3 regions of the Dickeya chrysanthemi NCPPB 402 genome follow, and region 1 is predicted to be linked to each of the others. Evidence: predicted binding sites of a transcription regulator. Region 1 holds the regulator's gene; each other region holds the start of a gene.

Region 1 (7,776 bases):
AATTTGCCATAATGCAACACTGTATGTTGCTGAAGAAATAAGAAACGAATGGCTGAAAAAAACAACCTGAACGCGCTGAATGCGCGTTTTCGGGGCTTTTACCCTGTTGTTATTGATGTAGAGACCGCTGGGTTCAACGCAAAAACCGATGCGCTGCTGGAAATTGCAGCCGTAACGCTGAAAATGGATGAAAGCGGTTGGTTACAGCCGGACGCCACCTTACATTTTCACATCGAACCTTTTGAAGGCGCTATTTTGCGGCCCGAAGCGCTTGCCTTCAACGGCATCGACCCGACCAATCCGCTACGCGGCGCAGTGAGTGAATATGAAGCGCTGCATGAAATCTTCAAGTCGGTACGCAAGGGAATCAAGGAACAGGACTGCAATCGCGCTATCATCGTGGCGCACAACGCTACCTTCGATCATAGTTTTCTGATGGCGGCGGCAGAGCGCTGCGGCCTGAAGCGCAATCCGTTCCATCCTTTCGCCACCTTTGATACGGCGGCGCTAAGCGGATTAGTGCTGGGGCAGACCGTGCTGGCTAAAGCGTGTATCGCAGCAAATATTCCCTTCGATGCCAGTCAGGCTCATTCAGCGCTCTATGACACCGAACGAACGGCGCAACTATTTTGTGAACTGGTTAATCGTTGGAAGCGTATGGGCGGCTGGCCGCTCGCCTCCGGTATTGATACGGATACCGAAACATCGCTGGCCGTCGACGAAGACAAAGGGTAACGCGCACGATCACGTCATGTATTCGCCGAACCACAAGACACAATAATCGCGTGGTGATAGCGGTGATATCAGGCAGCACATGGCTGCCTGATACAGAAGAATTACTGCTGTTCCGTCTGCTGTGAACGGTACTTATCCGCCGTTTCTTTAATCAGTTGTTGCAGTTCACCGCGCTGATGCATCTCAATCACGATGTCACATCCCCCAACCAACTCACCATCGACCCACAATTGCGGGAATGTCGGCCAGTTGGCATATTTAGGCAATTCGGCGCGAATATCCGGGTTCTGCAGGATATCCACATAGGCAAAACGTTCGCCGCACGCCGACAACGCCTGAACCGCCTGGGCAGAAAAACCACAGCTCGGCAGTTTGGGAGAACCTTTCATGTACAGCAGAATCGGGTTTTCAGCGATCTGGCGCTGAATCTTTTCAAGTGTCGTTGTCGTCATTCTATTGCTTCCTCAAGCGCGTGATGAACAGCCCATCAACGGCTGTTCATGTGACTCGCGGCAGACCATGCCATACCGCCTCTGTTGTTTTATATTCTAACGATAGCGACGACCACAAAAAAACGCTATCTTTTGTAAGGTTTTATCCGGTCGACGATATATCAGCATAAGGTAACCCAAATTGACTGATAATTAAGCAGCAAACACCGTTGTTAACGTTTTCTCACTATTTTGTAGTAACATAAGTCTATCTCCCGCTTTTTTATCAGGCCATTTTCGGGAATACTGTAAAGATTGAACGATTGAGGACAACATTCGGTCAGAATTATTATGCGTTTATTTATTACGCTCTTTTTATTATTTTTCAGTAATTTGTTTGCGAATCTGGCGCTGGCTAATCCGCATGGCGCGTCCGCGTTGCCGCGTAAATCGGGTGTAGAAACGGCAAACAAAGCGCTTGATGAGTCCAAAAAAAATAAGGTCGCCAAAAATGCCAATAAAAAAGGTACGGCGCCCTCTCAACAACATGAAAAGACGACCCAAAACGCACCAGCGAAAACGACATCATCCGCTCATGATAAAAGCGCCAAATCTGGTGATAAAAAGCCTGTGACGGCAGCGGCTTCAGCCCACTCTACCGGTAAACCGCAGAAGCAGGAAAAAAGCCCGCCGACTAAAGCGGCAGCCAACAAAACGACGAAAAAAGAGCCGCCTGCTACGGCCAAAAATAACCGTAACGCGCATGAGTCGGTGAGAGTCAAATACTCCCCCAAAAAAGGCAAAGCGGTAATCGCCGAAGAAGATATTGCCTCGGTCTCATCGCACGGTAAAAATAAAAAAGGTAAACAGGACAAGGCCGCGCTGACTATCAGCGCCGCGCACCAAAAACGTTATCAGCATGCCAAGTCAACCGCGATGAATAAGCTGATGAGCCAAATCGGCAAGCCTTATCATTGGGGCGGTGCCACACCGTATTCGGGCTTTGATTGCAGCGGGCTGGTGTATTACGCCTATAAAGATGTGGTGAAAATCCCGATTCCACGCACAGCCAATGAAATGTTCCATTTGCGTGACGCGGCGCCAATTAAGAAAAGCGAACTGGAAAGCGGCGACCTGGTCTTCTTTCGTATCACCAACCGTGGAGCCGCCGATCATGTGGGCGTCTACCTGGGCAATGGCCGATTCATTCAGTCGCCACGCACCGGCGCTGATATCAAGATCAGTAAACTGAGTGAAGATTACTGGCAGGATCATTACGTCGGCGCTCGCCGCGTGGTGACGCCGAAAACCATTCGTTAGGCGCTACACGACTCGACGTAAATACGACAAAAAGGGGCTTAGCGCCCCTTTCTGTTTTCACCGCTGTTTTGCCTCAGGCTGTTGAAACCCGGACATTACGCCGCCGGCGATCCGCTATCAGTTCAATACCGCTGTGAAGCCGAAGATAATGATCACCGCCAGTGCAACCACCGTACTGAACAGCGACATTTTCAGATTCGTATCCATAATATTCTCCTGTATGTGACTGATGATCGCCGTCATCCCATTGTGTATGAATAAAATCCCTCTCTCGGCAGGCAAGAGGAAACACATAAAGTATAGGTTTATTATTACCCAGCCGATATCAAAAAACCGGTTTGCGCATCACAGAGATAACACGAATTGCCTCTTCCACTTTTGCTCTGGATCGGCCAGAATTCGCAGTTTACTGTATACACTGCGTTGGTCGAAGCGTCAGCCCTCCCTTCAAGCTACACACCTCGGCATATCTCCTCCTGAAATGTTGCCTTGTTGTCCGGCAGGAGATGAATTCACGCAGGCAAACGATTAACACCCTATTTTAATGCTGTAACAGACACGTTACTGTCACAGATGAGTTCAGGAGTCGCTTTAGATGGCAACGATCAAAGATGTGGCAAAACGCGCAGGCGTTTCAACCACAACCGTATCACACGTGATCAATAAAACACGTTTCGTCGCCGAAGAGACCAAGGCTGCGGTACGCGCAGCCATCGATGAATTGCATTATTCCCCGAGTGCAGTGGCTCGCAGCCTGAAGGTCAACCACACGAAATCCATCGGCCTGCTGGCTACCTCCAGCGAAGCACCCTATTTCGCCGAGATTATCGAGGCGGTAGAAAACAGCTGCTACGCCAGGGGTTACACGCTAATCCTGTGTAACTCTCATAACAATCAGGATAAACAGCGCGCCTACTTGTCCATGCTGGCGCAAAAGCGTGTCGACGGCCTGCTGGTGATGTGTGCCGAGTACCCACCCGAATTGCTATCCCTGCTGGCGGATTACCGTCATATCCCGATGGTGGTGATGGACTGGGGCGAAGCACAAAACGATTTTACCGATACTATTATTGATAACGCCTTTGCCGGCGGATACATGGCTGGACGTTATCTGATTGAACGCGGTCATCGGGATATCGGTGCCATTCCCGGCTCGCAGGAGCGCAATACCGGTAGCGGACGTTACCTGGGGTTCCTGAAAGCGTTAAAGGAAGCCGACATTTCCCTGCGCGAAGAGTGGGTGGTTCAGGGGGATTTTGAGCCGGAGTCCGGCTATAAAGCCATGCATCAAATTCTGGCCCAAAAACAGCGGCCGACGGCGGTATTCTGCGGCGGTGATATCATGGCGATGGGCGCCATCTGCGCGGCCGACGAACTTGGGCTACGCGTACCGCAAGATATTTCAGTGATCGGTTACGATAATGTGCGTCACTCCCGCTATTTTACTCCAGCGCTCACCACCATTCATCAACCGAAAGAACGTCTGGGGCAGGCGGCATTTTCCATGTTGCTGGACCGCATTACCAGCAAACGCGAGGAAGCACAAACGATTGAAGTACACCCTACTCTGATCGAGCGTCGCTCCGTTGCCGACGGCCCATACCTCGATTATCGTCGTTAATATTCAGACGATTTCGTTATCGCTGCGCGCCCTTGCCGTCAGGCGCTATGCCGCACCGCATATAGCGATAACGCATGTGATGAATACATGACGTATTGTTTCTCCGTGCTACTTTAGCCCGCTGAATCTTGTCGGCGGGTTAAAGCAGTCATACACTTGTCACTATCGCTGACGACAATAACTATGATCAGACGATGTTTTTCAACATAGCGCATCGCCTTACTTTTTCTACCCTGGCAATAATGGCCGTACCGTTTGTCACGAACGGGGTAGATGCCTTTCGTACCGGCTTTTCTCTTATTTTCCTCTGAGACTCTCAGGGATAGACAATGGATGGGGTTCGTTGAACACCCTCCAGCGTGATATTTGTCTGGTTTATTCCTTGTAAACACATTTATCTGACAAGGTAGGGAGAAGTTATGAGTTCATCTTATGTGGAGGAACTGGGTACCCCTCATCATCCCTGGTTCCAAATTGTTAATGAAATGCTATCGACCGCCGACATCGCCATTAACGGCTCACGCCCGTTTGACATTCAGGTAAAAAATCCCTTTATGTACAAACGCATACTGCGCGAAGGCTCGTTAGGTCTGGGCGAAAGCTACATGGATGGCTGGTGGGAGTGTGAGCGGCTGGACATGTTCTTCCACCGAGCGATACGCGTGGGACTGGACAGCCAACTGCCCCACCGCTGGCGCGATACTTTACGAATCCTGATGGCTCGCCTGAGCAATCTGCAGTCCCGCCGTCGGTCCTGGATCGTGGGCAAGGAGCATTACGACCTCGGTAATGATCTTTTCACCCTGATGCTCGATCCCTATATGCAATACTCCTGCGGTTACTGGAAACAGGCTGAAACGCTGGAGCAGGCGCAACAGGACAAGCTGCGCTTAATCTGCGAAAAACTGCAATTGCGTCGCGGCATGACATTGCTGGATATCGGTTGCGGCTGGGGTGGGCTGGCGGAATTCGCCGCACATCACTATGGCGTCAGCGTCACCGGCGTCACCATCTCCCGCGAACAGCAAAAGCTGGCGCAGCAGCGCTGCCGACATCTGGATGTTAACATCCTGCTACAGGACTATCGCGACCTGAATCAACAGTTTGATCGCATCGTTTCCGTCGGCATGTTCGAGCATGTCGGCCCCAAAAATTACAACACCTATTTCCGGGTAGTGAGAAAAAACCTCAAACCTAACGGATTGTTCCTGCTGCACACTATCGGCACCAATGAAACTAACCTGAAAGTTGACGCCTGGATGAACAAGTACATTTTCCCCAACTACTGCCTGCCTTCAGTGCAGCATATCGCCCAGGCCAGCGAGCCCTATCTGGTGATGGAAGACTGGCACAATTTCGGCGCAGACTACGACCGCACACTGATGGCCTGGCATGAACGTTTCCAGCAACACTGGCCAACGTTGTCAGAACGTTATTCCGAACGCTTCCAGCGGATGTTCAGCTACTACCTTAACGTCTGCGCTGGCTCGTTTCGCGCACGTGATATTCAGCTCTGGCAGATAGTATTCAGTGTGGGCGGTGTAGAGGACGGCTTGCGAGTCCCCAGATAATCCTGGCACCCGGCAAATCCACATCCCGATGGCAAAAAACCGGCAGCCTGGCTGCCGGTTTTCATGATGGGAGAACATGTCAGGGAAGAAGTGCTTATTCGCCCTGCTCCGCCTGCGCAGCAGCCTGCTCCTGTTGCTGCGCCTGACGCGCCATGACACGTTCAACCGTATCGATGATGGCCTGAGTTTGCGGGTCGATTTCGATGTTGATGCGGTCGCCCAGACGCTTCTGACCCAGCGTTGTGCGTTGAAGCGTTTCCGGAATCAGATGCACGCAAAAACGACTGCGGGTGACTTCGCCCACCGTCAGACTGATGCCGTCGATACCGATAAATCCTTTGTGCAGCACATACTTCATTTGCAGCTCATCAGACAGCCGTAACCAGATCTGATGATTATTTTCCGACGTCAGAATTTTTACAATCTCCGCCGTACACATAATATGGCCGGACATCACATGCCCGCCGATTTCATCGCCATATTTAGCCGCGCGTTCCACATTGACCCGATCGCCGACGTGAATTTCCCCCAGGTTGGTCAACCGCAGCGTTTCTTTGATCAAGTCAAAACTGACCCGATCGCCGTCGATAGCCGTGACGGTCAGACAACAACCATTGTGTGCTACGGATGCACCCGTTTCCAACCCCGGCAACAGTTCGGGGGGCAGTTGAACGACATGAGTGCGGAAATTGGGTTTTTCATCAACAGACACGACGGTCGCCGTGCCCTGAACAATACCGGTAAACATGGTGTTGATCTTGCCTCCAGATTAGTAATAGGCGTGAACGCGCAACAACAGCGGTATAACCAGACGGACTGGTTCTCGGAAGTGACAACGTTCACTAATGTCAGGCAGTTTGCACCATATCATCAGGAAAACCAAACGGGATCATTCTCGGTCAGTCGATCATTGGTTTACGGTTGGCAAATCGTTACAATACTTCATCTTTTTTCGTATAAATAAAGGATGATTGTCTTTCTCTCCTCCATTAGAGATCTCTCTCCATCCTGCTTTAGGAAGGTGTTTTCGTGCAGAAGTACTTATCAGAGGCCCGTCAGTTGCTGGCGCTGGCTATTCCAGTCATCATCGCTCAAGTCTCGCAAACCTCGATGGGTGTGGTAGATACCATTATGGCGGGCTCTTACAGCGCTACCGATATGGCAGCCGTAGCGGTCGGCACCTCTATCTGGCTACCGGTCATCCTGTTCGGCCACGGTTTACTGATGGCGCTGACGCCGGTGGTGGCGAACCTCAACGGATCCGGACGTCGGGACCGCATCGCGCATCAAACTCAGCAGGCGTTCTTATTGGCCTGCGCCATTTCTCTCCTGACGATGGTGGTACTCTATCAGGGAAAATATGCCATCAACCTGATGAATGACGGCGCGCCGGAACTGGCTGAAAAAGCGATAAAATATCTGCACGCTTTGCTGTGGGGAGCGCCCGGTTATCTGTTCTATCAGGTACTACGCGGCCAATGCGAAGGTTTGTCCAAAACACAGCCCGGTATGGTGATTGGATTTATCGGCCTGTTGATCAATATTCCCATCAACTACATTTTTATCCACGGTAAGCTCGGGATGCCGGAACTGGGCGGTGTTGGCTGCGGGGTAGCTACAGCCTCCGTGTACTGGATAATGATGCTGATGATGGCGGCTTATTCCCGCCGTGCTTACTGGTTAAAAGATATTCGCCGGTACCAAACCCGGTTGCAACCGGACTGGGCTGTACTCAAGCGTTTATCCAGCCTGGGATTGCCTGTCGCACTGGCGCTGCTATTTGAAGTGACGCTATTCGCCATTGTCGCATTGCTGGTGTTGCCGCTCGGCGTCGTGAATGTCGCGGGCCATCAAATCGCCCTCAACTTCAGTTCGCTGATGTTTGTCCTGCCGCTTTCCGTTGGCGTCGCCGCGACTATTCGCGTCGGCCACCGACTAGGAGAAGGTTCGGCAGACGCTGCCCGGGTCGCAGCCCGTACCAGCATCGCGGCCGGCGTGTTGCTGGCGATATGCACAGCCATATTTACCATCACGCTGCGTGAACCTATCGCCATGCTATATAACAAGAATCCGGATGTGGTGGCGATGGCGTCACACC
Region 2 (7,776 bases), 2.2 Mb from region 1:
TAGCATTGATGACGAGGTGAAAGCGGAAAAACCGTTGGGAAGTCAAAGCCTGTTTCGTGGTTTACAGTTGATCGAAATACTCAGCGACTATCCTAATGGGTGCCCGCTGGCGCGTATTGCCGAGTTGTCCGGGATGAATAAAAGTACCGTCCACCGGTTGTTGCAGGGGCTTGCCGGATGCGGTTACGTCGTGCCCGCCCGCCAGCCCGGCAGCTATCGCCTGACTACCAAGTTTATCGCTATCGGCCAGAAGGCGCTTTCGTCGTTAAATGTGTTGCATGTAGCGGTGCCGCACCTTGAAGCGCTGAACCTGACGGTAGGAGAAACCGTCAATTTTTCAACGCGTGAAGACGATCACGCCATTTTGATTTATAAGCTGGAGCCGACCACCGGCATGATGCGCACCCGCGCCTATATCGGCCAACACATGCCTTTGCACAGTTCGGCGATGGGCAAGATTTTCATGGCTTATGGTACGGAGGATTATCCGGCTGAATACTGGCGTACCCATCAGAACAGTATTTGTCCCCTGACTGACAATACCATTGTTGAGTTGTCGGCCATGCGACAGGAACTGGCGGAGATCCGTCGGCAGGGGCTGGCGATGGACAGGGAAGAGAATGAACTGGGCGTTTCCTGCATTTCCGCGCCGGTGTTTGATATTCAGCATCGTGTGCCTTATGCCGTTTCCATTTCCTTGTCGAAGGCGCGGTTGCAGCAGATTGGTATTGATACGTTGGTTGCGCCATTACGGGAGACGGCCCGAAACATCTCCCTCGAGTTGGGGTTTACGCCGCCGACATAGACACCATTTTTCAGCCGGCCATACGATGCTTAACCCGGTATTCGGATATTCGCCTATATTGAATGCAGCCTGCTCAGAGTAGGCTTTGTCATTCACTCACAAAGAGAAAGGGGATACCGTGAAGCTGAAAGTTCTGGCATTGTCTGCGCTGCTCGGTCTGTCGTCGATGACGGTCCAGGCCGGTAATGAATTACCCGGCGGCCCGCACATTGTGACGTCCGGTACCGCCAGCGTTGATGCGACGCCGGATATTGCCCGGCTGGCGATAGAAGTCAACGTATCATCCAAGGAGGTGTCCGATGCCAAAAAACAGGTGGATGAGCGGGTCGCGCAATACTTCGCGTTTCTGGATAAAAACGGTATCGACAAGAAAGACATTAACGCCGCCAACCTGCGCACACAACCGGAGTACGACTACCTGAAAAATGGCGGTTCGGTCCTGAAAGGCTATCGGGCTGTGCGTCAGGTAGAGGTGACGTTGCGTCAGTTGGACAAGCTCAATGAATTGCTGGATGGTGCGCTCAAATCCGGTCTCAATGAGATTCGGTCGGTGGAACTGGGGGTTGCTAATCCGGATGTTTATCGTGAGCAGGCACGTAAAAAGGCGATAGAGCAGGCGACGTTACAGGCGCAGTCGCTGGCTGCTGGGTTTAATGCCTCGCTGGGGCCGGTCTACAGCATCCGTTATCATGTCGCTAATTACCAACCGGTGCCGGTTGCCCGTATGTTCAAAACGGCTGACATGGTGGCGCAAAGTGAGGTCTCGCAAACCTATGAACAGCGGACGATTCACTTTGACGACCAGGTGGATGTGGTTTTTGAACTGCAGCGAGCGCCCTGATTCGGGCGCAGCGCTGTTCTGCATCAGGACTGACGCAGTACCTGACGTCCGTGTGTGAGCAGGGCGTCGGTGACTTGCCGCATCATCCGGCTTTCCGGCGCGAAGCGATGCCAGTACAGCATACGGCGCTGGAACAGCCCCGGCGTCAGATCGATCAGCTCGCCATTCGCCAGCTCACGTTCGATCTGTAAGTGGGGGATCATACAGCAGGTGGTTCCCTGACGGGCGAGCTGTACGAAGGCTTCTGATGAGTTAACAATGTGGCAGGGCACGCTACCGGGTGGCAGGTCGAAATTCTGCTGCAAAAATGCCTGATGCATATCATCCAGGTGATCGAAAGCCACGACCGGCGCGCGCAGCAGTGCGGAGCGCGTCACACCGTTAGGAAAGTAGCGGTCGGCGAATCCCGGCGAAGCGACGAACAGATAATCCAGCGCACCCAGTTTATCCACCAGACAGCTCGGCAACGGCTGTGGCTGAATACTGACGGCACCCACCACCTCCCCCCGCCGTAAGCGCTCCTGGGTACGGGTTTCGTCTTCGACCTGCAAATTCAACCTGATCGGCGAATCCACCAGTACCGGTTGAAGGGCCGGCAATAGCCAGGTCGCCAGACTGTCGGCGTTGACCGCCAGAGACAGCAACAACGGCGTTTCATTGCTGTTTTCGTTGCCCAGCCACTCTTCTTCCAGTAACTCCACCTGATGCAATAACGCCAGCAACTTCTGCCCCTGCTCGGTCGGACGCGGCGGAATCGTTCTCACCAGCAGCGGCTGGCCGAACAGATTCTCCAACTGTTTAATACGTTGCGAGACGGCGGACTGCGTAATACAGAGTTTTTGTGCGGCGCGTTCAAAGCCACGCTCACGGATCACGGCGTCCAGCGCCTGAAGCGTGCGATAGTCCGGGCGTTTCATGAAGGTGATGATTCCTTTGCGTAAAAACTATATTTGGCAATATGCCACATTTTTGTGAGGTATCGCCGAAAAAAATCGCCCGACCTGCTGCGGTGAGGCTGAAATATTACCGTGCCGGGCGAGCAAAGTTCTCCTTTTGAGTATGCCATGCCCTATAATACGCACACGTTTTCGTCGCTATAGGCACAAGCACATCATGACACAGGATGAACTGAAAAAAGCCGTTGGCTGGGCTGCACTCGATTATGTTCGCCCCGGTACTATTGTCGGCGTGGGGACGGGTTCTACCGCCGCGCATTTTATCGACGCATTGGGGTCGATCAAACATCAGATTGAAGGCGCCGTCTCCAGCTCGGATGCCTCGACCGCCAAACTCAAAAGTCTGGGGATCCCGGTTTTTGATTGTAATGACGTGGATGCGCTTGACGTTTATGTCGATGGCGCGGATGAAATCAACCCACACATGCAGATGATCAAAGGCGGCGGTGCGGCGTTGACGCGGGAGAAAATCATCGCGGCGATCGCTCGTCAGTTCGTGTGTATCGTTGATGCATCCAAACAGGTGGATGTGCTGGGGCGTTTCCCGTTGCCCGTTGAGGTGATCCCGATGGCGCGGGCGTATGTTGCCCGGGAACTGGTCAAACTGGGCGGGCAGCCGGTGTATCGCGACGGTGTCGTCACCGATAACGGCAATATTATTCTGGATGTACACAACATGGATCTGTCCGATGCCGTGGCGATGGAGAACCGTATCAATGGTCTGGCTGGCGTGGTAACCGTGGGGTTGTTCGCTAATCGCGGGGCGGATGTCGCGCTGGTGGGTACCGCCGATGGGGTGAAAACAGTCCGTCTGAAATAAAAAACAGTCCGTCTGAAATAAGATGACTTGACATCACCTGTTCCTGAAACAGGGGGTCGTTATTTTTTCAAGGATCCGGTCACGTTGGTGGGCCGGATTTTTTTATCTAAAAAATCCGGCTTCCTCTAACGGCTCATTTTTGGTACTTAATATCAGTTTTTCTTATTTCGTATCATGCCTGTGTGGCTCAGTTGCTGGTTGGCAGTATTTTTTGCCATGAAACAGCCGGGGAAGGGGGATGATAAAAAACGGGGCAGGCAATCGTTTGTATTGCCGCTTGCGTATTTTTTGTTATGTTTGCACAGACCGGTTTGCAAACCGTCATATCTGAAGTCTGAAAATAAGGTCGGGAAATGGCAAAGGTATCACTGGAAAAAGACAAGATTAAGTTTCTGCTGCTGGAAGGGGTGCACCCGAACGCGCTGGAAAATCTGCGCGCTGCAGGTTACACCAATATTGAATACCATAAGGGGGCGCTTGACCCGGAAGCGTTGAAAGCATCGATTCGTGATGCGCACTTTGTGGGGATTCGATCGCGCACGCACCTAACGGAAGAGATTTTCGCCGCCGCTGAGAAACTGGTAGCGGTAGGTTGTTTTTGCATCGGAACTAATCAGGTTGAGCTGTCGGCGGCGACCAAGCGTGGTATTCCGGTCTTCAACGCACCTTTTTCCAATACCCGTTCCGTGGCTGAAATGGTGATCGGTGAATTGCTGCTGCTGATGCGCGGCATTCCGATGGCTAACGCTAAAGCTCACCGCGGTATCTGGCACAAGCAGGCGGTCGGTTGTTTTGAAGCCCGCGGCAAAAAGCTGGGTATCATTGGCTATGGTCACATCGGTACCCAACTGGGGATTTTGGCCGAAAGCCTGGGGATGCACGTCTATTTCTACGATATCGAAAGCAAATTGCCGTTGGGTAACGCCCAACAGGTGCGTCATTTGTCCGATCTGCTGAACATGAGCGATGTGGTCAGTCTGCATGTGCCGGAAACCGACAGCACCCAGAATATGATCGGCGCCGACGAGCTGGCGCTGATGAAACCGGGTTCGATTTTGATCAACGCATCACGCGGTACGGTGGTCGATATTCCGGCGCTGAGCAACGCGCTAGCCAGCAAGCATCTTTCCGGTGCGGCTATCGACGTGTTCCCGCAGGAGCCGGCGACCAATAGCGACCCGTTCCTGTCGCCGCTATGTGAGTTCGATAACGTGATTCTGACGCCGCATATCGGCGGCTCCACCGAAGAAGCGCAGGAGAATATTGGCGAAGAGGTTGCCGGGAAACTGGTGAAATACTCGGATAACGGTTCTACCTTGTCTGCCGTTAATTTCCCGGAAGTCTCGCTGCCGACGCACAGTGATCGCGCCAGCCGTCTGCTGCACATTCATGAGAACCGTCCCGGCATCATGACGCAGATTAACAACATCTTTGCCGAGCAGGGCATCAACATTGCGGCGCAATATCTGCAGACCAGCCCGACCATCGGTTATGTGGTTATCGACGTGGAAACTGACGGCGCTGATACCGCGTTGCAACTGATGAAAGCCATCCCCGGCACTATTCGTGCCCGCCTGCTGTACTGAGTCGCGGATGACTTGCCGGGTGTAACCGACAATTCAGTCTAATGAGGAAGCCAGCCCGGACAGGCTGGCTTTTTTACGTCTGTCTTTCTCATTTACAGCGTGATGACCACCTTACCGCGCATATGGCCGTCCAGTACCGCCTCGTGCGCCTGCTTCAGCGTCTCTGTCGTTAATCCGCTAAAAGTCTGGCTGAGGGTGCCCTGCAATGTGCCGCTATCTACCCAATGCGCCACCTCATGCAGAATCTCTCCCTGACGTGCCATATCCGGCGTAGAAAACATACTACGGGTAAACATGAACTCCCAATGAAGCGCAGCGCTTTTCAGCTTCAGCAGATTCTGGTCCAGCGGTTGTGTATTTTCGACGATGGTACAAATGTGTCCCATCGGGGCGATTAACTGGCTGATGGCGTCCCAGTGGCCGTCGGTGTCATTCAGGCAGAAGATGTAATCGACCTGCTCAATATTCTGTTTCTTCAACTCATCGACCAGATGGCGGTAATCCACGACCCGATGCGCGCCCCGTTCACGGCACCATTGCGCAGAGTCTGGACGAGAAGCCGTTGCGATAACCGTCACTTCACTGCGTTGAGCCGCCAGCGAAATGGCCAGCGAGCCGACGCCGCCGGCTCCGCCGATAATCAGCAGCGTTTTGCCTTTTGCCGCGGTCTGAATATTCAGATGCTCGAATAGTCCTTCCCAGGCCGTCAGCGCAGTTAACGGCAGGGCGGCGGCTTCAGCCCAGTCCAGCGACGCCGGTTTGTGCGCCGCGAGGCGAGCATCAACCAATTGATGCGTACTGTTGCTGCCGGCGCGGGTGATATCGCCGGCGTACCAGACTTCGTCTCCTGCTTTGAAACCTTGTACGGCTGAGCCGGTTTTTACCACTATCCCACTGGCATCCCAGCCGAGAATGCGTGGATGTTCCAGACCGTCCTTGCACAAGCGCGCATGTACTTTGGTATCGACCGGGTTAACCGACACGGCTTTTACGGCTACCAGCAGGTCATGTTCACCGGGTTGCGGTAATTCTGCCGTGATTTCTACGAAGTTCTCGGGTTTTCTCGGGTCAACGGCGATTGCTTTTACTGTCATGATTTATTGTTCCATCGTTACTGGTTGGCTTGGGTGACAGTGTAGAACCTGTCGATAGTGCTGATAAGATGGACAATAACTAACGATGTGTTCGATTGAGAAGAACAATTATGTTCAAACAATTACAGGATATGGCGCTATTCGCTCTGGTGGCGGAATGCGGCAGTTTTACCGAAGCGGCCAGACAGGCCGGTATGGCCAAGTCGAGCCTTAGCCTGCGGATCAGTCAACTGGAGCAGGCTCTGGGCTTGAGGCTATTCAATCGTACAACCCGCAAACTCAATCTGACTTTTGCCGGCGAACGTTATCTGGTGCATTGCCGAGAAATGCGGCAGGCCAGTGAGCGTGCTGAGATGGCGATGCTGCATTTGCGCAATAACCCTAGCGGACGCTTGCGGATCACCGCTCCCGCCGGCCTGGGCGCCACACTGTTGGCCCGGTTAACTGCGGAGTTTCAGCTACGTTTCCCGGCCGTCTCGCTGGATATCGTTGTTGCCGATCGGGTGATCGATTTAGTGGAAGAGGGGTTTGACGTTGCGCTGCGTACCGGTAAGCCGCAAGATTCTTCCCTCATTGGTCGTTCTCTGGGACAAGTACCGCATTATCTGGTTGCTTCGGCAGCGTATTTGGCCGGGTTCGCGCCGATTATGCATCCGCAAGACCTGCAGTCGCATCGGTGTATTACACACCGGGCCTGGCCGGAATGGGGATTTCATCATGAAACGGAGTATTTTCTCTGGCGGTTGCCGCAATCACACATCACCGACAATCTGCTGTATGCGCGAGCCTGTGCGCTGGCTGACGGCGGTATTACGTTGTTGCCGACATTTTTGTGTCGCGAGCCGATGGACCGGGGCGAGTTGGTTTGCCTGTTGCCCGAATGGCAGGCGGATACCAATGATCTCTATTTGATTTACCCAGGTCGAAAATTGAACTCACCCGCTCTCAACTGCTTTATTGATTTTGCCGTGGGGTTTGATGCACTGTGCGATTATTCATCACGTTAGGCGCTACACCGTTTCCTATAGTGTTGGATGCAGTGGTTTCCAATGCTGATTCTTTAGCTGAGAACAATAACTCTTTCATCAATTATCATGATCTGCGTTTTGAGCATAAACGTATCTTTTCGGCTTATATCCCTGCCAAATACATCGACGAACCCACCATAAAAAGGAACTTGATCGTTTCTGTTGACCACTTATCCGTAGAGCATGCTACAGTCGTCACGGTTTTTCTTTTTTAAAGAAACAACAATATAATTAAAATAAAATGTTGTTTTGTTTTTACTGGCCCTGTGTGACGTTCGCTGCTTTACCGGGCATTGATGTGATGGTGGCCGGTGGTTTGTCAGGGAATCGTGAATGGCGCAAAGCTATACGTGCTTCTACGGTTTATACCGTGGAAGTGATCGGCATCTTGTAGTGAAAGTGAGAAATCGGAATGGCAGAACAAAAAGGAAATATTTCCTCCATAAATAATATTCGTCTTGTGACGCTGTTTATCACCCTGTTAACCATTATTCTGGCGCTGTTTGCGCTCTCAATTGGTACTGCCAGCTATTTTCTCAAACAGAGTAATGCTTCTCTGGAGCGAGCTAATCTGGTGTCTGAGATCCGGTCTGGGATCAGCAGCAGTATGGATAACTTTCGTGTTTCCCGTCAGTTACTCATTCAG
Region 3 (7,776 bases), 2.1 Mb from region 1:
ACATCGCCTTGGCAAAGGCTTCGGCAAAGGTACGCCCTACCCCCATCACCTCACCGGTGGAACGCATTTCCGGCCCGAGGATCGGGTCCACACCCGGGAATTTATTAAACGGCAACACCACTTCCTTGACGGAATAGTACGGCGGGATCACCTCTTTAGTGACGCCCTGCTGAGCCAGCGTTTGCCCAACCATCACGCGGGCTGCCACTTTCGCCAGCGGCACACCGGTCGCCTTGGAAACAAACGGCACGGTACGCGCCGCGCGCGGGTTAACCTCAATCAGGTACACTTCGTTGTTCTTCACCGCAAACTGCACGTTCATCAGGCCGCGTACGGAAAGTTCGAACGCCAGTTTTTCCACCTGACGACGCATCTCATCCTGAATCTCTTTGCTCAGGGTGTAAGCCGGCAGCGAACAGGCGGAGTCGCCGGAGTGCACGCCGGCCTGCTCGATATGCTCCATGATGCCGCCAATCAGCACCCGCTCGCCGTCGCAGATAGCGTCCACATCCACTTCCACCGCGTCGTCCAGGAAGCGGTCCAGCAGTACCGGCGCATCGTTGGAAACACTAACGGCGGTCTGGAAGTAACGGCGCAAATCGACTTCGTCATAAACAATTTCCATTGCCCGACCGCCCAGCACATAAGACGGACGCACCACCAGCGGATAACCGATACCGACCGCCTTTTCCACCGCCTGATCGATAGTGCTGACGGTGGCGTTGGCCGGCTGCTTCAGGCCGAGACGGTTGACCGCCTGCTGGAAGCGTTCACGGTCTTCTGCGCGGTCGATGGCATCCGGGCTGGTGCCAATCACCGGCACACCGGCGGCTTCAAGCTGACGCGCCAGTTTCAGCGGCGTCTGTCCACCGTACTGCACGATCACGCCTTTCGGCTGCTCAATACGTACAATCTCCAGCACGTCTTCCAGCGTTACCGGCTCGAAGTACAGGCGATCGGAGGTGTCGTAATCGGTAGAGACGGTTTCCGGGTTACAGTTGACCATGATGGTTTCATAGCCGTCTTCACGCAGCGCCAGCGCCGCGTGCACGCAGCAATAGTCGAACTCGATGCCCTGACCGATACGGTTCGGACCGCCGCCCAGCACCATTATCTTGTCACGGTCCTGATTCGGGTTGGCCTCACACTCCTCGTCATAGGTGGAGTACATGTAGGCGGTATCGGTGGCGAACTCGGCAGCGCAGGTATCCACGCGCTTGTAGACCGGGTGCAGGTTGTATTTGTAACGCAGCTTGCGAATTTCGCCTTCAGACACGCCGGCCAGTTTTGCCAGACGGGCATCGGCAAAGCCTTTGCGTTTGAGCAAACGTAGGAACTCCAGCGTCAGGCCATTAGCGCCTTGCTCCACCACTTGCTCTTCCAGACGCACCAGTTCTTCAATCTGCACCAGGAACCAGCGGTCGATGTTGGTCAGGTTGAATACGCCGTCAACCGACATCCCGGCACGGAACGCATCCGCCAGATACCAGATACGATCGCCGCCGGCATCTTTCAACTCACGGCGGATTTTGGTCAACGCTTCCGGATCGTCCAGACTCACTTTAGGATCGAAACCGGTAGCGCCCACTTCCAGGCCACGCAGCGCTTTCTGCAACGACTCCTGCTGGGTACGGCCGATCGCCATCACCTCACCCACCGACTTCATCTGTGTAGTCAGACGATCGTTGGCGCCGGCGAATTTTTCGAAGTTAAAGCGTGGGATCTTGGTCACCACATAATCGATGGACGGTTCGAACGATGCCGGGGTACGCCCGCCGGTAATGTCGTTCATCAGTTCATCCAGCGTATAGCCCACCGCCAGTTTGGCGGCGATCTTGGCGATCGGGAAGCCGGTCGCTTTGGAAGCCAGCGCCGAGGAGCGAGACACGCGCGGGTTCATTTCGATAACGATCAGACGACCGGTTTTCGGGTTGACCGCAAACTGCACGTTGGAACCGCCGGTTTCCACCCCGATTTCACGCAGTACCGCCATCGAGGCGTTACGCATGATTTGGTATTCCTTGTCGGTCAGGGTTTGCGCCGGTGCGACAGTGATAGAGTCACCGGTGTGGATCCCCATCGCATCGAGGTTTTCGATCGAGCAGACGATGATGCAGTTATCGTTTTTATCCCGCACCACTTCCATTTCATACTCTTTCCAGCCGATCAACGATTCGTCGATCAGCAGTTCCTTGGTCGGCGACAGATCCAGACCACGGGTACAAATCTCTTCGAACTCTTCACGGTTGTAAGCGATGCCGCCGCCGGTGCCGCCCATGGTGAAAGACGGGCGGATAATGCAGGGATACCCCACATCCGCCGCCACCGCCAGCGCTTCGTCCATATTGTGCGCGATACCGGAACGCGCGGTTTCCAGGCCGATTTTCTTCATCGCGATGTCGAAACGGCGACGATCTTCCGCTTTATCGATGGCATCGGCGGTCGCGCCGATCATGGTCACGCCGAACTCCGCCAGCACGCCCTGACGTTCCAGTTCCAGCGCGCAGTTCAGCGCCGTCTGGCCGCCCATCGTCGGCAATACGGCATCCGGACGTTCTTTTTCGATGATTTTGCGCACCACTTCCCAGTGAATCGGTTCAATATAAGTGGCGTCGGCCATCTCCGGGTCGGTCATGATGGTGGCCGGGTTGGAGTTCACCAGAATCACGCGGTAGCCTTCTTCACGCAGCGCCTTACACGCCTGAGCGCCGGAGTAGTCAAACTCGCACGCCTGACCGATCACGATCGGACCGGCACCGAGGATCAGGATACTTTTTATGTCTGTACGTTTTGGCATTTTTCGCTCCTGCGAACCCGTTTACTCACCGCCGCGCCGGCGCTTTCGCCTTGTTCTTTTATCGCAGCGTGACTAAACGGATTCTGATTATTTGGTATGACTACGGTAAGACTCAATCAGCTCGATGAAGTGATCAAACAGCGGCGCGGCATCATGCGGGCCAGGGCTGGCTTCAGGGTGCCCCTGGAAGCTGAATGCCGCTTTATCGGTGCGGTGAATGCCCTGCAGCGAACCATCGAACAGCGATTTGTGCGTCGCGCGCAGCGTGGCGGGCAGCGACGTTTCATCTACCGCAAAGCCGTGGTTTTGCGCGGTGATCATCACCCGATTACCATCCAGATCTTTCACCGGGTGGTTGCCGCCGTGGTGGCCGAACTTCATTTTGACGGTTTTCGCGCCACTGGCCAGCGCCAGCAACTGGTGGCCCAGACAAATGCCGAATACCGGAATATCGGTTTCCAGGAAGGCTTTAATCGCGTTGATGGCATAATCGCACGGCTCCGGATCGCCAGGGCCGTTGGAGAGGAAAATGCCGTCCGGATTGAGTTTCAGCACCGCTTCCGCCGGGGTTTGCGCCGGTACCACCGTCAGGCGGCAGCCGCGATCCACCAGCATACGCAGGATATTACGCTTCACACCGTAGTCATACGCCACCACGTGGTACGGCAGTTCACTCTCTTCTTTCGCCGCCGGCAGCTCGCCTTCCAGCGTCCAACTGCCTTGCAACCAGCTATAGCTGGAACGGGTGGTGACTTCTTTCGCCAGATCCATCCCTTTCAGACCGGGGAACGCTTTGGCCTTTTCCAGCGCCAGCGCCGCATCCGGCGCATCGCCCGCGATGATGCAACCGTTCTGCGCGCCTTTCTCACGCAGCAACCGCGTCAGTTTGCGGGTGTCGATATCGGCAATTGCTACAATATTGTTGCGTTTGAGGTAATCAGACAGGCTTTCTTCGCTGCGGTAGTTACTGGCGATTAACGGTAAATCGCGGATGACCAAGCCCTGAGCATGAACGGTGGGGGATTCTTCATCGGCTTTGTTGGCGCCGACATTTCCGATATGGGGATAAGTAAGAGTGACAATCTGGCGGGAATAGGAAGGATCAGTGAGGATTTCTTGATAACCGGTCATTGACGTATTGAAAACGACTTCCCCCACTGCCGTTCCCTCTGCCCCAATGGCCCGACCGTGGAATTGGGTTCCGTCTTCCAGAACCAATAGCGCTGACTTAATCAAAACACCCTCCAAGGAATAAAAAATCATGTTATTTGCATATTAATTCAGATTTGACGCACTAAATCAACGCAAAAACCACCTGTAAGGCAAATTTTTGGCAAATTGCGCGCATTTTAATGATGCCCCTGACTGTTGTCTAGCCAAACCGGATTTTTTTTCACTATTTTATGGCTTAAGAAGATAATGCACAGCTATACCCGCAAAAACACACATCAACTAGCGAAAGTAAACGGTTGCCAGCGTCAATGAGTGATGAAATGATTAAAATCACACCAAAATCGGTAGATGGAATGATAAATGTCTGACGCACAGATAGGAAAAAGACAGATAACAGCAATAAAAAACAGATTAGCAAAAAATAAAGCATTAAACCGGTATTTTTTATTGAAATATAATGGCGCTAATTTTAGCGCCATTAAAATCAATGAATTAAAAAATAAAAATAATTTTCTGCTATATATCATCAAGCCCAAGCACATCTCTCATATCAAAAAGACCATGCTTTCTGGCGCTTACCCATAATGCGGACCTGACTGCGCCGTTTGCGAACGTCATCCGGCTGGAAGCCTTGTGTGTTATCTCTATACGCTCGCCGACGTCCGCAAACATCGCGGTGTGTTCTCCTACGATATCGCCGGCCCGGATAGTGGCAAAACCGATGCTTTTCGGATCACGTTCGCCGGTGTACCCCTCACGTGCATAAACCGCACATTCTTTCAAATCGCGTCCCAGCGCGCCGGCAATCGCCTCGCCCATCGCCAGAGCCGTGCCCGACGGCGCATCCACTTTATGGCGGTGGTGTGCTTCGATGATTTCAATATCCGTGTAATCACCCATCACTTTAGCCGCTTTTTCCAGCAGCTTGAGCAACACATTAACCCCAACGCTAAAGTTTGCGGCAAACACAATCCCAATGTCGGTCGCCGCTTGCTGAATCGCCGCTTTACCGGCATCGTCAAAACCGGTGGTGCCGATCACCATCCCTTTACCGTGCTGACGACAAAAAGCCAGATGCTTGAGCGTCCCTTCCGGACGAGTGAAATCGATAAAGACATCGAAATCGTTCACTACCGCCTCAAGACTGCTCTGTACGGTAACATCCGTTTTCCCGGCACCAGCCAGTTCCCCGGCATCACTGCCGAGCAACGACGCCCCTTCACGCTCCAGCGCCGCACCCAGTACGACGCCTTCCATCTGCAACGCAGCCTGAATCAACTGCCGCCCCATGCGACCACCCGCTCCCGCGATGGCGACGCGGATTTGTGCATCACGCATATTCGTACTCTTTATCTGTTGATGAATGAGAAAAGGCTCTCAGGTTAACCAGCCCGCACAAGCGCTGCCAGCCGAAAACACCCATAATTAGAAATTTACGACAAAACAGCCGGGATATCAGTAAAAGCTATCGTTTAGTAAAGACATCCCGGCCGCTGCTCAGCAGAGACTTCGCGACCGCGTATAGGCTGGCACGGCAGCCTGTTAAGGCGCCAAAGCCAACACCTGCGCAACCCAGGCGCGGAAACCCGCTACATCCAGCGCTAGCGCCACTTGCGCATTAGCCGGTCGATTCAGCCGATACTCGAGATCCACCACCGTAGTGCCGGCGGTATATTCCCCCTGCGTTTCCACCGCGACAAAACAGTGCTGCAGGGTAAACAATGACGGTTTCACCAGATAAGCAATAGCGCACAGGTCATGCATACGCAAACCGGTCGCCATACTGCCGCTACGATAGTGACTGAACAACGCATGCAACATGGCACCGGTACGGTTCATTCCCGGCAATGCCGCCAGATACTCCGGCAACAGCATGGCGTAATTCGTCACATCCAGGCCGCACATCACGATATCGATTCCGCTGCCGAATACGCGCCCCGCCGCCTCCGGGTCAATCGCGATATTGAATTCCGCATTCGGCGTGAAATTCCCACGCCCTGACGATCCCCCCATCATGACCAGACGTTTGATCTGTTTTTTACACTGCGGATAGAGGGTTAACAGCAAGGCAATATTGGTGAGCGGCCCGATGGTCACCAATGTAACAGGCTCCAGGCTACGATTCAGACACTCATAGATTGCCTGCACCGCGGATTTTTCCAGCGCAGTGCGCTCATGCGCCACAAAGTCGTAGCCCTCCATCCCTGACTCGCCGTGAACATAGGCGGCGTCGCGCACCGGACGCACCAGCGGCGTCGCCGCCCCTTGCGCCACCGGCACTTCGGCATCCCAAAAATGCAGCAGTTGCAACGCATTGCGGGTCGTTTTTTCCACATCCACATTGCCGGCGACCGTCGTAATCAGTTGCAGATCCAACTCAGGAGCGAACAACGCTGCGGCAATGGCGACGGCATCATCAATGCCGGGGTCGGTATCCAGAATAATGGGGATTCGATTCATGCGCTTTCTCCAAAAAAATGCCAGCCGATTTTCATCGGCTGGCATCGTCTCAATATGGTAGCGCGAAGGGGCTATTCCACTTCACGAACATCCATACGCAATTCTTTCGGCACTTCGAACACGATGTTCTCTTCACGCCCTTGCATCTCCATGGCAACTTTCCCCCCATGGCTTGCAAGCGTTTAATCACCTGTTGAACCAGCACATCCGGCGCGGAGGCGCCTGCCGTCACCCCGACGCAGGCGACATCCTTCAGCCACTCTTCCTGAATATCATCAGCAGAATCAATCAGGTATGACGGCTTACCGACACGCTGCGCCAGCTCGGCCAGGCGATTGGAGTTGGAAGAGTTTTTCGAACCGACCACCAGCACCACGTTGGCCTCCGCCGCCAGATTGCGTACCGCTTCCTGACGATTGGTAGTGGCGTAACAGATATCATCTTTACGCGGCCCGATAATCTGCGGGAAACGCGCACGCAGTGCATCGATCACCGCCGACGTATCGTCTACCGACAGCGTCGTCTGGGTCATGAAACAGAGATTGGTTTCATCTTTTACCTGTAACGACCAGACATCTTCAGGCCCTTCCACCAGATACATACCGCCGTTGGGGTTGCTGTACTGACCCATGGTGCCTTCCACTTCAGGATGCCCGGCATGGCCTATCAGAATAGCTTCCGTTCCCTTACGGCTGGCGCGCGCCACTTCCATATGCACTTTCGTCACCAACGGACAGGTGGCATCGAAAATCGTCAGTTCGCGGCTTTTGGCTTCCGCCCTCACGGCTTGCGATACGCCATGCGCGGAAAAAATCAGAATCGCGCCATCCGGCACGTCTTCAATTTGTTCGATGAAGACGGCGCCGCGTTCGCGCAACCCTTCCACCACATAGCGGTTATGCACCACTTCATGGCGGACATAAATCGGTGCGCCATACACTTCCAACGCCCGCTCGACAATACTGATGGCGCGATCGACGCCAGCGCAGAACCCACGAGGATTAGCCAACAGGATTTTCATGCGTTGCCTCCGTCAGAAGGGGGATGAATCTCCAGCACCTCCACGTCGAACGTGATGGTGTGTCCGGCCAGCGGATGGTTGAAATCCACCGTCACCGACTCTTCCGCGACCTCGCGGATGATGCCCGGCATATCATTACCGGCCATACCGCTGAACAACATGATGGTGCCCACTTCGGGCACACCGGTTTGCGCAAAATCGCGACGCAGGAAGAACTGGATCAAATCGGGATTCGATGGACCAAAAGCGGACTCCGGCGGCAGACTGAATTGACGCTTATCGCCGACCTGCAAACCCAGCAGTTGAGCCTCCAGCGCCGCCGACA

What was found. The regulator PurR, encoded in region 1, represses purine synthesis genes. The targets are predictions, from matches to a motif close to CANGCAAACGTTTGCNTG.
Region 2: serA (phosphoglycerate dehydrogenase) is a predicted target of PurR. The motif match lies at 3,677-3,694, and genes of this name have one in related genera.
Region 3: carA (glutamine-hydrolyzing carbamoyl-phosphate synthase small subunit) is a predicted target of PurR. The motif match lies at 4,256-4,273, and genes of this name have one in related genera.

The regions. Positions count from the first base shown of each region.
Region 1 covers NZ_CM001974.1:2,735,766-2,743,541, forward strand. Annotated here, with positions in the region: gene rnt (ribonuclease T) at 49-735, shown strand; gene DCH402_RS12255 (Grx4 family monothiol glutaredoxin) at 837-1,187, opposite strand; gene DCH402_RS12260 (C40 family peptidase) at 1,518-2,486, shown strand; gene cydH (cytochrome bd-I oxidase subunit CydH) at 2,604-2,693, opposite strand; gene purR (HTH-type transcriptional repressor PurR) at 3,082-4,107, shown strand; gene cfa (cyclopropane fatty acyl phospholipid synthase) at 4,527-5,678, shown strand; gene DCH402_RS12275 (riboflavin synthase) at 5,773-6,426, opposite strand; gene DCH402_RS12280 (MATE family efflux transporter) at 6,708-7,776, shown strand, end outside.
Region 2 covers NZ_CM001974.1:548,498-556,273, forward strand. Annotated here, with positions in the region: gene DCH402_RS02575 (IclR family transcriptional regulator) at 1-805, shown strand, start outside; gene DCH402_RS02580 (oxidative stress defense protein) at 924-1,646, shown strand; gene DCH402_RS02585 (LysR family transcriptional regulator ArgP) at 1,670-2,563, opposite strand; gene rpiA (ribose-5-phosphate isomerase RpiA) at 2,760-3,422, shown strand; gene serA (phosphoglycerate dehydrogenase) at 3,776-5,008, shown strand; gene DCH402_RS02600 (zinc-binding alcohol dehydrogenase family protein) at 5,101-6,102, opposite strand; gene DCH402_RS02605 (LysR family transcriptional regulator) at 6,213-7,109, shown strand; gene DCH402_RS02610 (methyl-accepting chemotaxis protein) at 7,543-7,776, shown strand, end outside.
Region 3 covers NZ_CM001974.1:589,920-597,695, reverse strand. Annotated here, with positions in the region: gene carB (carbamoyl-phosphate synthase large subunit) at 1-2,797, opposite strand, end outside; gene carA (glutamine-hydrolyzing carbamoyl-phosphate synthase small subunit) at 2,885-4,033, opposite strand; gene dapB (4-hydroxy-tetrahydrodipicolinate reductase) at 4,487-5,308, opposite strand; gene rihC (ribonucleoside hydrolase RihC) at 5,513-6,430, opposite strand; partial or broken gene ispH (4-hydroxy-3-methylbut-2-enyl diphosphate reductase) at 6,502-7,451, opposite strand; gene fkpB (FKBP-type peptidyl-prolyl cis-trans isomerase) at 7,448-7,776, opposite strand, start outside.